Regions from separate parts of the Streptomyces sp. NPDC020996 genome, predicted to be linked through region 1. Evidence: riboswitches for the same ligand, from Rfam matches in the RefSeq annotation. Region 1 holds a riboswitch; the other holds the start of a gene.

Region 1 (7,235 bases):
TCATGTACGTCCTGTACATTTTTTACAGAGACAGCTCCGGGGACAGCTCCGGGAACAGCTCTGTCGCGAGGAGGGGTATGCCATGACCCGACCGTCCGCCCGACACGTCCTGCCCGGGTTCACCGAACGGACCGCGTCCGGGCGCCGATCGACGGATCCGTACGCGAAGCTGCTGGAGGAGCGGATCCTCTTCCTCGGCACGCCTCTCGACGACACCGCGGCGAACGACCTGACGGCCCAGTTCATGTACCTCGAGCACAAGGACCCCGACCGGGACATCGCGCTGTACATCAACTCGCCGGGCGGCTCGTTCAGCGCCATGACGGCGCTCTACGACACGATGCGGTACGTCTCCTGCGACGTGGAGACGACCTGCCTGGGGCAGGCCGCCTCCTCGGCCGCGGTGCTGCTGGCCGCCGGGACGCCGGGCAAGCGCTCCGTGCTGCCGGGCGCGCGGGTGGTGATCCGCCAGCCCGCGCTCGCCGAGCCGGTGCGGGGCCGGGCGAGTGATCTGGCGGTGCAGACGGAGGAACTGACGCGCAATCGCCGCCTCGTGGAGGAGATGCCGGCCCGGGCCACCGGACACAGCCGGGAGAAGATCGGCGCCGATATCGAGCGGGACCGGGTCTTCGACGCCCGGCAGGCCGTGGACTACGGCCTGGTGGACCGGATCGTCCCCGGCCGCCGGGCCCCCCTCGTCCCGCCCGTCGGGAGGTGAGCGACCGGTGATCCCGCCCGAACTCCCGCCGCTGCCCGCGCTGACCCGCGCCGAGGGCGAGCTGATCGACCGTTACCTCGACGTGGTGGACCTGCTCGGCCGCATCAATCCGGCCCACCACGGCGACACCTACCGCGGGCTGCGGGCCGCGCAGGCGCTGGTGGCCAGGGCGGCCGAACTGCGCGACGCGCTCGCCCTGATGCACCAGCGGGGCGAGACCGAACTGCACGCTCCCACCCTGGCGCGGGCGCTGCGGGTACTGGACGGCGAGCGGCGCACCGCCCGGGTCACCGTGCCTCCCCAGCCCGGCACTTGAGGCACGCGCCGGGCCCGGGCCGCGGTCGCCCGGCGCCGGTGTCCGGGCCGGGGCCGAAACGGACCAAACGGCGTACCGCCTTCCGGACTAGACACACCTCCTCTTTTTTGACCGGTCGAGTTGCGCAACGGGCCCGGCCCCAAGGCGGGATGAGGCATTTCTTCGCTGGTCCGGGCCGTTTCGGAGGTGATGACGCGCCTCCGAACACAGCTGTGGGCACCCGAACGGGTGAGTGGTGAGTAACAACACAAATCCCCGTTTCCGTTGGGCTTTTCGGACATCCGTGAGCCAAGATCCGTGTCTGACGACAAGCCCCCGCCGCCGCGGCGGGGCGATCCGGGCGGACGCCGAGTCCTGCCGCCGCCCGGATGACCGGTCGACAGGAGTGGATCGGCAGGAGTGGAGGACCCAAGCACGACGGGTCGCCGGAACGGTCACGCCATGACCGGGCCGAGCAGCCCTTGGGGTGAAGCCGCGCGAGCGGCCGGGCAACTTCGCCAGCCCGAATCCGACAGGTCATCCTTCACAGGCGGCTGACGAAGGGTTGCGCATGACTGCGCTCAATCGTGTCCCGTCGCTGATGGTCCGGGCCGGCACGGCCTCGGCCCTCACCATCGCCGCGGTGGGCGGCTCGGTCGTGGTTCCGGGCTTCGCCTCCGACGCGGCCGCCGCGACGCCCGCGACGAAGGCACTGCAGATCGCGGCTTCCAAGAAGGGTTCGCCCTACCGGTGGGGCGCCACCGGTCCGCACCGGTTCGACTGCTCCGGGCTCACGCTGTACTCGTACAAGAAGGCGGGCAAGAGCCTGCCGCGTACCGCGGCCCAGCAGTACAACAAGACCCGCCACATCTCCGCCAAGAGCCGCAAGGCCGGAGACCTCGTGTTCTTCCATTCGGGTTCGTACGTCTACCACGTCGGCATCTACGCCGGAAAGGGGAAGATCTGGCACGCCCCGAAGACCGGGGACGTGGTGAAACTGCAGAAGATCTGGACGAAGAGCGTCTGGTACGGCCGGGTCAGCTGATCCTTGCGTGGGGTGGCGGCGCCCCTGACACGCCGCCACCCGACGAGGCGTGACACGGTCCTGGCCGGTTATCCGTTCAACCATGGCCGACCATGTCCCCTGCACCGCACGCAACGAGACCCCGCTGGAGCGCGCCGACCGCAACTTCGGCGAACTGCTCCAGGAACTGCGCGTCACCCAGACCGGCGTGCAGATCCTCTTCGCCTTCCTGCTGACCCTGGCCTTCACCCCGCGCTTCCCGTCCCTCGACCCGGTCCAGCGGGCCACCTACGTCACCACACTGCTGCTCGCGGTCCTCGCCGCCGCCCTGTTCACCGCGCCGGCCGCGCTGCACCGCTCGCTGTTCCAGCGGGGCGCCAAGCCGCGCGTCGTCCAGGTGTCCTCACGGCTCGCCACCATCGGCATGGGTGTGCTGGTGCTGGCGTTCACCGGCTCGGTGCTGCTCGTGGTGGACGTGACGACGGGCCGGGCGGGCGGGGTGGCCGCGGGCGCGGCGACCCTGTGCGTGTGCCTCGGCCTGTGGTGGCTGCTGCCTCGCCTGGTGCGGCGGGCGGGCCTGTCCGCCGAGCAGCAGGCCGCGCAGCAGGCCGCGCAGCAGGCCGCGCCCGTCGTCAGGCAGCCGGGAGCGCCGCGGGACGCGGCCGTGCACCGGGAGCCGTCGGCACGGCGCCGCTGACCCTCGCCCGACGTGGCCGTGCACCGGGAACCGCCGCACGGCGCCGCTGAACCCTCGCCCGAGCCCCGCTACGGCTCCTGCTGCCCGGCTGCCGGCACCGGTCGGGCCGGCACCTTCCACGGCAGTTCGACGGAGACGGTCTTGCCGCCCTCCCGGGTGGGGCGCACGCACAGTCTGCCGCCGCACTCGGCGGTCAGCCAGCGGATGATCACCAGGCCGCGGCCGTTGTCCTGCTGGACGGCGGCGGGCAGCCGCTTCGGGAACCGGGGGTGGCTGTCGGTGACGCCGATGCGCAACTGTTCGTCGCGGTCGAGTTCGAGTCCGACGGTGAAGGTGGGCGACTGCCCGAGGGTGTGCTGGACGGCGTTGGTGGCGAGTTCGGAGACGATGAGCCGGACGGTGTCGGCCACCTCCGTGTGCGGCGCCAGGCCCCACTCCGCGAGGGTGTCGATCGCGTAGGTGCGGGCCGCGCAGACCGAGGCGGGATCGCTCGGCAGAGTGACGGATGCTTCCAGATGGTCTGCCATGGCGACGTCGTCCCTTTCCCACGGGACCGCTGGTCCGACACGGAGCGGATGGTTCGAGTACGGTCCCGGACTGGTGCTTCGCCGTCAGACTGCCATCACCGCACGGGTCACGGCTGGCGATCCACCGAGATATGCATATATCTGTCGCTCAAAGCGGTGAACTCTGCCACGAGAGACCGTGTCGGGGCGCCTCATAAGGAGTAAGGAGGGACCCATGCAGCACGGTCCCGCGGTGCGCCGCAGGAAGCTGGGCGCCGAACTGCGAGCGCTGCGCGCCGAGGCGAGGCTCACCAGCGGTGAGGCGGCGCGGCTGGTGGGCTGGCACCAGTCGAAGGTCAGTCGTATCGAGACGGGCACCAGCGGGGTGAAACCGGCCGATGTGCGGTTGCTCCTGGACGCCTACGGGGTGTCCGATCCGCGGCTGCGCGATCTGATGCTGGTGCTGGCGGGCTCGGACGAGAACACCGGCCGGCACCACTGGTGGCACGCGTATCGCGGCATCCTGCCGCCGGACTACAGCGACTTCATCAGCCTGGAGTCCCAGGCCGACGCGATGCGCACCCTGGAGACGTCGGTGGTGCCGGGGCTGCTGCAGACGCCCGAGTACGCGCGGGCGGTGACCCGGGCCGCGGTCCGCGGGCTGGACGACGCGGGGCTCGACGCGCTGGTCGAGGTGCGCCTGGCCCGGCAGGAGGTGCTGCGGGCCGACCCGCCCCTGGAGTTCAGCGCGGTGCTGGACGAGGCGGTGCTGCGCCGGGAGATCGGCGGGCCCGAGGTCATGGCGCGCCAGCTCGAACTCCTGGTCGAGGCGGCGCGCCTGCCGCAAGTACGGCTGCAGATCCTGCCGTTCGGCGCCGGAGCACACGTCGGCGTCACCGGGTCTTTCGTTATTTTCTCATTTTCGAGCACTTCTGATCTGGACGTGGTCGTTCTGGACCACCTGACGAGTAGCCTCCACTTGGAACGGAAAGAAGACCTCCAGGCCTACACCGAGGCCTTCAACTCCCTTCAGATTCAAGCCCTTTCGCCCGAGGACTCATTGGATTACCTCGCCGGCAGAGTCGTCGGCGGGTGAGGAGGCACCATGTCAGCACTGCCTCGGAACGTCCCCTCCAGCATCGTTCCGCACGGCGTGCGGTGGCTGCGCAGCAGCTACAGCACCGGTGCGAACAACTGCGTGGAGACGGCGGCGCCGCGGTCCGGCCCGTGGGCCGGTCTGCTCGCCGTCCGAGATTCCAAGGACCCGGCCGGGCCCGCACTGCTCTTCTCGCCGGAGAGCTGGGCTGGGTTCACGGCCGCGTTGAAGCGCTGATCAGATCCGCGTCATGCGGAGCCACATCCGCGTCGTGCGGAGAAGATCCGCGTCGTGCGGAGCCCGGCCGTGTCACGCCGACTCATGGTCGAGTCCCGCCGATCACTCGCACCGCATGTTCGATCTGCGCCTCGGAGAGGTCCGCGCGGGCGGTCAGCCTGAGCCGCGAGACGCCGTCGGGCACGGAAGGAGGACGGAAACAGCCCACGGCCAGCCCTGCCGCCCGGCAGTCGGCCGCCCACCGCACGGCCCCCTCCGGGGACGGCGCGCGCACGGAGACGACCGCGGCGTCCGGTCGTACCGCCTGCAGACCGTCGTCCGTCAGGCGTGCGTGCAGCTCGGCCGCCACCGCGCGGGCCCGTGCCGCCCGCTGCGGCTCGCGGCCGAGCAGCCGCAGGGCGGCCAGGGCGGCGCCCGCGGACGCGGGGGCCAGTCCCGTGTCGAAGATGAAGGTCCGGGCCGCGTTCACCAGGTGGTCGATCACCCGGGCGGGACCCAGGACGGCGCCGCCCTGGCTGCCGAGCGACTTGGACAGCGTGACGGTGACGACGACGTCGTCGGCGCCCGCGAGCCCCGCCGCGTGCGGCGCCCCGCGGCCGCCGTCGCCGAGGACGCCCAGCCCGTGGGCGTCGTCGACGACCAGCCCGGCGCCGTGCTCCCGGCAGGCCGCCGCGAGCCCGGCCAGCGGGGCCGCGTCCCCGTCGACCGAGAAGACCGTGTCGGACACGACGACGGCCGTGCCCCGGTGCGTGCCCAGCGCCTTGCGCACCGCCTCCGGATCGGCGTGCCCGACGACCTGGGTGGCGCCCCGGGCCAGCCGGCAGCCGTCGATCAGGGACGCGTGGTTGCCCGCGTCGGAGACGATCAGCGAGCCGTGCGGCGCGAGCGCGGTGACGGCGGCGAGGTTGGCCGCGTAGCCGGAGGAGAAGACGAGCGCCGCCTCGAAGCCGCAGAAGGCGGCCAGCTCGCGCTCCAGCTCGGCGTGCAGTTCGGTGGTGCCGGTCACCAGCCGGGACCCGGTCGAGCCGCCGCCCCAGACGCGCGCGGCCCGCGCCGCGCCCTCGGCGACCTCGGGATGGCGGGCCAGGCCCAGGTAGTCGTTGCTCGCCAGGTCGAGCAGCGGCGAATCGGCCGGACGGGGGCGCAGGGTCCGCACGAGTCCGGCACGGCGGCGCAGCTCCGCCTGCTCGTCGATCCAGCCGAACGCCATGGCTCCTCCGGGGGCATTTGTAGGCAGTGGACAGACCCTAGCCGCACGTCCCCCGGCCCATGATGTGGCGATACCCACACATCGAAGTGTCTCCGTTGTTCAAACTCTCCTTGGCCCGGGGCGGCCTCGTAGGACAGGATCGGCTCTCATGGACCTGCTGAACACGCTGGTGGACAAGGGGCTTCGGCGCGAGCTGCCGACCCGCGAGGAAGCTCTGGCCGTCCTCGCCGCTTCCGACGACGACCTGCTCGATGTGGTGGCCGCGGCCGGCAAGGTGCGCCGGCACTGGTTCGGCCGACGGGTCAAACTCAACTACCTGGTCAACCTCAAGTCCGGACTGTGTCCGGAGGACTGCTCCTACTGCTCCCAGCGGCTCGGCTCCAAGGCCGACATCCTGAAGTACACCTGGCTCAAGCCCGACGAGGCCTCCCGGGCCGCCGCGGCCGGTCTGGCGGGCGGCGCCAAGCGGGTCTGCCTGGTGGCGAGCGGACGCGGGCCGACCGACCGCGACGTGGACCGCGTCTCGGACACCATCAAGGCGATCAAGGAGCAGAACGAGGACGTCGAGGTGTGCGCGTGCCTCGGCCTGCTCTCCGACGGCCAGGCGGAGCGGCTGCGGGAGGCCGGCGCCGACGCCTACAACCACAACCTCAACACGTCCGAGGGGACGTACGGGGAGATCACGACCACGCACACCTACGCCGACCGCGTGGACACCGTGCACAAGGCGCACGCGGCGGGCCTGTCGGCCTGCTCGGGCCTGATCGCGGGCATGGGCGAGTCCGACGAGGACCTGGTCGACGTGGTCTTCTCGCTGCGCGAGCTGGACCCGGACTCGGTGCCGGTCAACTTCCTCATCCCGTTCGAGGGCACCCCGCTGGCCAAGGAGTGGAACCTCACCCCGCAGCGCTGCCTGCTCATCCTGGCGATGGTCCGGTTCGTGTGCCCGGACGTCGAGGTCCGCATCGCGGGCGGCCGCGAGGTGCACCTGCGCACGATGCAGCCCCTCGCCCTGCACCTGGCCAACTCGATCTTCCTCGGGGACTACCTGACCAGCGAGGGCCAGGCGGGCAAGGCCGACCTGGAGATGATCGCCGACGCCGGGTTCGAGGTCGAGGGCAGCGAGCAGGTGACCCTGCCGGAGCACCGGACGGCGGCCGGCGGAGGGTGCGGGTCGCACAAGGGCGCGGGCTGCGGGTCGCACGACGGGGCCGAGGGCGCCGGGTGCGGGTCGCACGAGGGCGGAGGTGTCTGCGGTACGGCCGCGGCGGCCGCGGCGGCCGCAACGGCGGCGCCCAGGGCCGCCGAGCCGCGTACCGACCTGGTCGCGGTACGCCGTCGCGGCGCCGGAACGGACCTCGCGCCCAATGCCTGACCTGCCCGTCGCCGAACTGCTGGAGCTCGACCGGCGCCACGTGTGGCATCCGTACGGTCCGATGCCCGGCCGCGCCG
Region 2 (7,235 bases), on a different contig from region 1:
CAACCACCCGCCCCCGTGAGCCCCCGCCTTCCCGACGGGGGCTTTCCGGCTTCCGGCCCCGGCCGTCAACCGTCGGCCGTCAACCGTCGGCCACCGGCCACCGGCCACCGGCCACCGGCCACCGGCTAGAGCTTCTCCACCGGTGCGTACCGCAGCAGCAGCCGCTTCGGCTTGGTGTCGCCGAAGTCGATCGTCGCCTCGGCGTTCGCGCCCGTGCCCTTGACGCCCACGACCGTGCCGAGTCCGAACTGGTCGTGCGTCACCCGGTCCCCGACGGCCAGCGAGACCACCGGCTTCTCCGACGTCCGGCGGGTGGCGAAACCGGACGCGCCCGACGCCGAGGAACGCGAGCGGGAGGACGACAGGGAGGCCGCCACCCCGGACGCCGGACCGGAGGACACCGGAGACATGGCGCCCGTGCGCTTCCAGTCGACGTGGTGCGGCGGGATCTCCTCCAGGAAGCGGGAGGGCGGGTTGTACGACGGCTGCCCCCAGGCGCTGCGCATCGACGAGCGCGTCAGATAGAGCCGTTCACGCGCGCGCGTGATGCCGACGTACGCCAGGCGCCGCTCTTCCTCCAGTTCCTTGGTCTGGCCGAGGGCGCGCATGTGCGGGAAGACGCCGTCCTCCATGCCGGTGAGGAAGACCACCGGGAACTCCAGGCCCTTGGCGGTGTGCAGGGTCATCAGGGTGATGACGCCGTCGCCGTCCTCCTCGTCGGGGATCTGGTCGGAGTCGGCGACCAGGGCGACCTGTTCGAGGAAGTCGGCCAGGGTGCCGGCCTCGCCCTCGCCGCGCTCCTGCTCGAACTCCAGCGCCACTGCCGCGAGTTCCTGGAGGTTCTCGATGCGGGTCTCGTCCTGCGGGTCGGTGGAGGCCTGCAACTCGGCGAGGTAGCCGGTGCGTTCGAGCACGGCCTCCAGGACGGTCGCCGGGCCCGCGCCGGACTCGACGATCGTGCGGAGGTCCTCCATCAGCGTGTTGAACCGTTTGACGGCGTTGGTGGAGCGCGCCGCCATGCCGTACGCCTCGTCGACGCGCCGCAGCGCCTGCGGGAAGCTGATCTTCTCGCGCTGGGAGAGGGCGTCGATCATGGCCTCGGCGCGGTCGCCGATGCCCCGTTTGGGCACGTTGAGGATGCGGCGCAGCGGGACCGTGTCCTCCGGGTTGGCCAGCACCCGCAGGTAGGCCAGGACGTCCCGGACCTCCTTGCGCTCGTAGAAGCGGACGCCGCCGACGACCTTGTAGGGCAGGCCGACGCGGATGAAGACCTCTTCGAAGACACGGGACTGCGCGTTGGTGCGGTAGAAGACGGCGACGTCACCGGCCTTGGCCTCGCCCGCGTCCGTGAGGCGGTCTATCTCGTCGGCGACGAACTGCGCCTCGTCGTGCTCGGTGTCCGCTACGTAGCCGGTGATGCGCGCGCCCGTGCCCGCGTTGGTCCACAGGTTCTTCGGGCGGCGGGACTCGTTGCGCTCGATGACGGCGTTGGCCGCGCTGAGGATCGTCTGGGTGGAGCGGTAGTTCTGCTCCAGCAGGATCGTCGTCGCGTCCGGGTAGTCCTCCTCGAACTGGAGGATGTTGCGAATGGTCGCGCCGCGGAAGGCGTAGATCGACTGGTCGGCGTCGCCGACGACGCACAGCTCGGCGGGCGGGAGGTCGTACTCGTTCGGCGGGACGTCCTCGTCATGAGCGCCGGTTCCGACGAGCTCGCGCACGAGCGCGTACTGGGCGTGGTTGGTGTCCTGGTACTCGTCGACCAGGACGTGCCGGAAGCGGCGGCGGTAGTGCTCGGCGACGTCCGGGAACGCGCGCAGCAGGTTGACCGTCGTCATGATCAGGTCGTCGAAGTCGAGGGCGTTCGCCTCGCGCAGCCGCGACTGGTACAGGGCGTAGGCCTGGGCGAGGGTCTTCTCGAAGCCGTCGGTGGCCTGGGCGGCGAAGTCCTCCTCGTCGATCAGCTCGTTCTTCAGGTTGCTGATCTTGGCGCTGAAGGACTTGGGCGGGTAGCGCTTGGGGTCGAGGTCCAGGTCACGGCAGACGAGGGCCATCAGGCGCTTGGAGTCGGCGGCGTCGTAGATCGAGAACGACGAAGTGAACCCGAGCTTCTTGCTCTCCCGGCGCAGGATGCGCACGCACGCGCTGTGGAACGTCATCACCCACATCGCGTTCGCGCGGGGGCCGACGAGCTGCTCGACGCGCTCCTTCATCTCGCCCGCGGCCTTGTTGGTGAAGGTGATCGCGAGGATCTGGCCCGGGTGGACGTCCCGCTCGGCGAGCAGGTAGGCGATGCGGTGGGTGAGCACCCGGGTCTTGCCGGAGCCGGCGCCGGCCACGATGAGCAGGGGGGTGCCGTGGTGCACGACGGCGGCGCGCTGGTTGTCGTTCAGCCCCTCCAGAAGCGCGGCCGCGTCGACCGGGGGCCGCGGGGCACCGTCGCGGTAGTACGCGTCCCGGTCCGGCGGCACGTCGAACTTCCCGCCGAACAGATCGTCCGGAACGGGTTCCGGCACATGATCGTCCTCGGGCGGCGGCGGAGGTTCCTCCTCGTGCCCGCGGGGGGCCTGGAGGTCCGCCAGGAAGCTGTCGTCAAAGAGGCTGCTCATCGCTCTCCGAGTCTAGGGCGCCCCACCGACAGCCCGCCGCCGCCCTGAGAACATCGCCGGATCCGACGACACCGCCCCCGGGGCACGCTCCGTACCGATCCGTCACTTTCGGTGACCGTCACCGCGGGTCCTGCGGAAGGTCACGAAAATGTATCGGGCATATCGAACATCAACCTTCACAGGAGCCACGCGAGTTGGCTACGGTGCCGGGCAGGCCGAACGACCCCCACCGGCGAACGTCGCCGGGCCGTGCGGCCTCCGCCGAGTCCGGCGCGCCGCCGCGCTTCCGGAGCCGGGGACCCAACCGACCTTGGGGTGAATCGGCCCCCTCCCCCCGGGGAGAAGGCCGTAGGGCAACCCTTCCGAACCATCCCGCCCGAACCCGACAGCTAACTCGGTAGGCGGAAGATGGAAGGAGTCGCCACCCTTGGCGTCGCACCGCAAGTCACGCCCCGCGGGTACACGCGTGGCCGGCATCCGCACCCCCGCCCTCGCCACCGCCGCCCTCACTTCCGTGGCCCTGCTGTCCCAGTCGGCCAACGCCGCCCCCGCCGCCGACGGGAAGCCGAGCCTTGAGGAGGTCGAGAAGAAGGTCGACGACCTGTACCGCCAGGCCGAGTCGGCGACCGAGAAGTACAACGCGGCGAAGGAGAAGACGTCGAAGCAGCGCAAGCGCGTCGACACCCTCCTCGACGACGTCGCCAAGCGCACCCAGAAGCTGAACGAGGCGCGGGAGGAACTCGGTTCCTTCGCCGCGGCCCAGTACCGCACCGGCGCCGCCGCACCCGACACCGCGACCTTCCTGCTCGCGGACTCGCCGCAGGACTACTTCGACCAGACCCAGCTGATGAGCCGGCTCACCGGCCGGCAGAAGCAGGCCGTCGACGACTACGTCACCGAGCAGTCCGCGACGATGAAGAAGCGCCAGGAGGCGACCAAGAGCCTCGAGACGCTCACCGAGTCGCAGGGCGATCTCCAGGCGGCCAAGTCCACCGTCCAGAAGAAGCTCTCCGACGCGCGTCAGCTCCTGTCGAAGCTGACCGCCGAGGAGAAGGCGCGGCTCGCGGCGATCGAGAAGAAGAAGCAGGAGGAGGCCGCGCGCCAGGCGGCCGAGCTGGCCGCACAGCAGGCGGCGCAGCAGAAGGCGCAGGAGCAGAGCGGCAGCACGTCGTCGGGCTCGACCTCGACTTCGACCTCGGGAAGCTCGACCACCGACTCGTCCTACGCCACCAAGGCCGAGAAGGCGATCGCCTTCGCCCGCGCGCAGATCGGCAAGCCGTACGTCTGGGGCGCCACCGGCCCCGGCTCCTACGACTGCTCCGGCCTCACCCAGGCCGCCTGGAAGGCCGCCGGCGTGGCCCTCCCCCGCACCACCTACGACCAGGTGAACGCGGGCACCACCGTCTCACTCGCCGACGCACAGCCCGGCGACCTGATCTTCTTCTACGACGACATCAGCCACGTCGGCCTCTACATCGGCAACGGCATGATGATCCACGCCCCGAAGCCGGGCGCGTACGTCCGCGAGGAGTCGGTCTACTACGGCGGCGCGTCGATCATCCACAGCGTGGTCCGGCCGGCCTGAGACAGGACAGGACAGGACGGGTCAGGTCCAGAGCACCGCGATGAAGATGTTGGTCATGGTGAGCCCGCCCACCAGGCCGAACAGGCCCTTGTCCACCTTCTCGTCGTCCCGCTTGACGTAGACCAGAGCGAGGATGACGACCAGGACGGCGAGCTTCACGCCGATCTTTATGTTGTTGACCTCGTGGCCCTGGGCCTGATGAATGCCGACCAGGGCCACGCCGGTGATCAGCATGGTCAGCGCACCGTGCAGCATCGAGGGCACGAAGCGTGCGGTGCCCTGGCCCATCGCCTTCATCTGGGTGAGGAAGCCGCCGAGCAGCGCGGCGATGCCGATGATGTGCAGGCCGACGAAGAAATGGATGAGTACGTCCATGAGGCCGGAGCTTAGACAGCGACCCAGACGCCACCGGACACCGGCCCTCCTCCGCACACTCCGTCACCGCACGAACACGGCGAGGTGCTCGAAGCTCAGGCGCCGGTCTGGGCGTACCCGACGAACGCGGCCCAGGCGGCCCCGGCGACGGCCAAACGGGGACTCCGGGAGCCGAGCTTCGAGTCCCGGACGTGGACGGTGTGGGGGCAGGGGGCTATCTGGACGCAGGCGCCGCCCTGACTGTCACTGTGGCTGGACTTGCGCCAGTCGGGAGCGACTTCGAGGCAGGCTCCCCCCTCGGTGCCGCTATAGCTGGACTTGAACCATCGCAGGTTCTGCGTCATCGCCCCTCCGCTACCTCGCTGATGAATCTCACGGACTCCGAAAGACTCAGCGCCTGACGCAAGATCATCGCATGACGCTGCGCAGCGATACTGACACGGTCCGGGTCCGAGTAGAGCACGCCTGCTGTCTGTCCCTCTTCGTACCCAAGATGCTCGTGCTCTGACGTTTCCAGCAAGACCAGGGGTCCGTTGAGGCCCGGATGCGCACCAGCAATAGGCAGCACTTGCACGGTGATGTTCCGCTGCCGGGATGCTGCCAACAGATGGCGCAGTTGACACAAGTGAGTTTCGGTTCCTCCGACCTCGTTACGCAGCGCCGATTCACCGATCACGAAGCTGAACGATCTCGTCTGCTGGGCGAGGACGTCCTGCCGCTTCAGCCGAGCCATCACGCGTTCCTCGACCGTTTCATCATCCAGCGGGGGCCAGTGCGCCTTGAGCAGCGAGCGGGCGGTCTCTTCCGTCTGCAGCAGGCCCGGAACGAGCAGCGGTTCGTACCAACTCAAGGAGATCGCCTCGGACTCGTACCGGATGAAGTCCTGCGAGAACGTCGGGAACGGCTCCGGCTTCAGGTACTCCTGAGCCGCAACCAGCTTCCCACCCGCGCCACACACCTGGTCGGCGATCTGCAAGAACCGCAGCGTGGGCCGACGGCGGCCGTTCTCCATCGACTTGACGTACTCGTAGTCGTAACCGGCCTCCTTGGCCAGCGCCTCGCGGCCGACGCCGGCTTCCGCGCGCCACAACTTGATCTGGCTGCCGCAGTAACGCCATGCGATCGGCGGCTGGGAGTTCACCTGGGTCGTCACGCACACCTCCACCGGTCCACGACGGGTACGACCACGCACCGTACCCGCGCCGTTACTCGCGAGGCTACGCACGGAACGGGACCGTGATCTGGCCAAACCTCGGAACTTCCACGCAAGGGGTGAACAGCGCATGCAGACCCCGTGGCCCCCACTCCCCACGACGACCGCCCCGAAGGACATCGAGTGGCGCCTGCCGCGTCACGCGCGCAGCGTGGGCAGGGCACGTGCGCTGTTCCGCGAGCAGGCGGCCTCCTGGGGGCTGCCACAGGACGTGACCGACACGGCGGAACTCCTCCTGAGCGAGCTGATGACGAACGCCTACCGCCACGCGAGGGTCCCGGCCGGCCGCGAAATCCGGGCCCGCTGCCTGGTCACGGAGGACCGGGTCCGCGTCACGGTGACCGACGCGAACGACGCCCTCCCCGAGCCGGGCCTGGCATCGCTGGACGACGAGTCGGGCCGGGGGCTCGCGCTGGTGGCGGCACTGGCGGACGACTGGGGTGCCGAGAGGCGGGAGTGCGGCATCGGCAAGGAAGTGTGGTGCGAACTCCTGACGGAGACCACACAAGGCTGAGGGTCATGCTGCTGCCCGGCAGGCGTGTGGCAGGGTCGTCCCGCAGGCCGGTGTCGGCGGCTCATGGAGGAAGCGTGGAGCGAAGGATCTTGGCGCAGCGCTACGAGCTGGTGGAGCAGCTCGGGCGAGGCGGCATGGGGACTGTGTACCGGGCGGTCGACCGTCGGCTGCGCCGGGAGGTCGCCGTGAAGACCCTCTCCGCGGAGCTGGCGCGGCAGCCCCAGTTCCTCGCCCGGTTCCGACGAGAGGCGCATGCCGCCGCCGCGCTCAACCACCCCGGCATAGCCACCGTTCACGACGCGGGTGAGGGCTCCGGAGACGGTTCCGCTGAGCCGTACCTGGTGATGGAGTACGTGAAAGGCCGGACTCTGAGCGACGTGGTGGGCGATGGCCCCATGCCGGTCGCGCGGGCCGTGGACATCACCGGACAGGTGCTGGAGGCTCTTGAACACAGCCACCGGCAGGCCATCGTGCACCGGGACATCAAACCGGCCAACGTCATACTCACGCGCGGCGGTACGGTCAAGGTGCTCGACTTCGGCATCGCCAAGGCACTCAGCGAAGTGGCGACCCGCCTCACCGGCACCGGGGTTGCGGTCGGCACACCCGCTTACCTGTCACCCGAGCAGATCGTCGGGGACGAGACCGACCACCGTACGGACCTGTACGCCGTGGGCTGCCTGCTGTACGAACTCGTGACGGGGCGCCCCCCGTTCACCGGCGAGTCACCGTTCTCCGTCATGCACCAGCACCTGGCCGCGGAGCCGGTGGCGCCGTCCTGCCTGCGGCCGGAGCTGCCTCCCGCAATGGACACGGTCATTCTGCGCGCTCTGCGAAAGAGCCGAGAGGACCGCTTCCCGGACGCGGCCGCGATGAGGGCCTCGCTCACCGAGGCCGCGCTGGTCGCCCCCGCGTCCGTGTCCCCGACTCCCACCGAGGTCG

Evidence for each region. Region 1 has a riboswitch for cyclic di-AMP ahead of AB0G63_RS23035 (C40 family peptidase). Riboswitches for the same ligand answer to the same signal wherever they lie in the genome.
Region 2: another riboswitch for cyclic di-AMP. It lies ahead of AB0G63_RS18660 (NlpC/P60 family protein); the one in region 1 lies ahead of AB0G63_RS23035 (C40 family peptidase).

The regions. Positions count from the first base shown of each region.
Region 1 is NZ_JBFADM010000035.1:11,951-19,185, forward strand. Features, by position in the region: gene AB0G63_RS23025 (ATP-dependent Clp protease proteolytic subunit) at 83-718, shown strand; gene AB0G63_RS23030 (hypothetical protein) at 726-1,034, shown strand; cyclic di-AMP (ydaO/yuaA leader) riboswitch at 1,370-1,581, shown strand; gene AB0G63_RS23035 (C40 family peptidase) at 1,585-2,058, shown strand; gene AB0G63_RS23040 (DUF6328 family protein) at 2,141-2,734, shown strand; gene AB0G63_RS23045 (ATP-binding protein) at 2,803-3,261, opposite strand; gene AB0G63_RS23050 (helix-turn-helix transcriptional regulator) at 3,476-4,336, shown strand; gene AB0G63_RS23055 (DUF397 domain-containing protein) at 4,346-4,573, shown strand; gene AB0G63_RS23060 (8-amino-7-oxononanoate synthase) at 4,656-5,783, opposite strand; gene bioB (biotin synthase BioB) at 5,932-7,158, shown strand; gene AB0G63_RS23070 (adenosylmethionine--8-amino-7-oxononanoate transaminase) at 7,151-7,235, shown strand, end outside.
Region 2 is NZ_JBFADM010000024.1:80,953-88,187, forward strand. Features, by position in the region: gene pcrA (DNA helicase PcrA) at 126-2,606, opposite strand; cyclic di-AMP (ydaO/yuaA leader) riboswitch at 2,856-3,026, shown strand; gene AB0G63_RS18660 (NlpC/P60 family protein) at 3,034-4,191, shown strand; gene AB0G63_RS18665 (hypothetical protein) at 4,213-4,566, opposite strand; gene AB0G63_RS18670 (DUF397 domain-containing protein) at 4,662-4,910, opposite strand; gene AB0G63_RS18675 (helix-turn-helix transcriptional regulator) at 4,907-5,719, opposite strand; gene AB0G63_RS18680 (ATP-binding protein) at 5,850-6,293, shown strand; gene AB0G63_RS18685 (protein kinase) at 6,368-7,235, shown strand, end outside.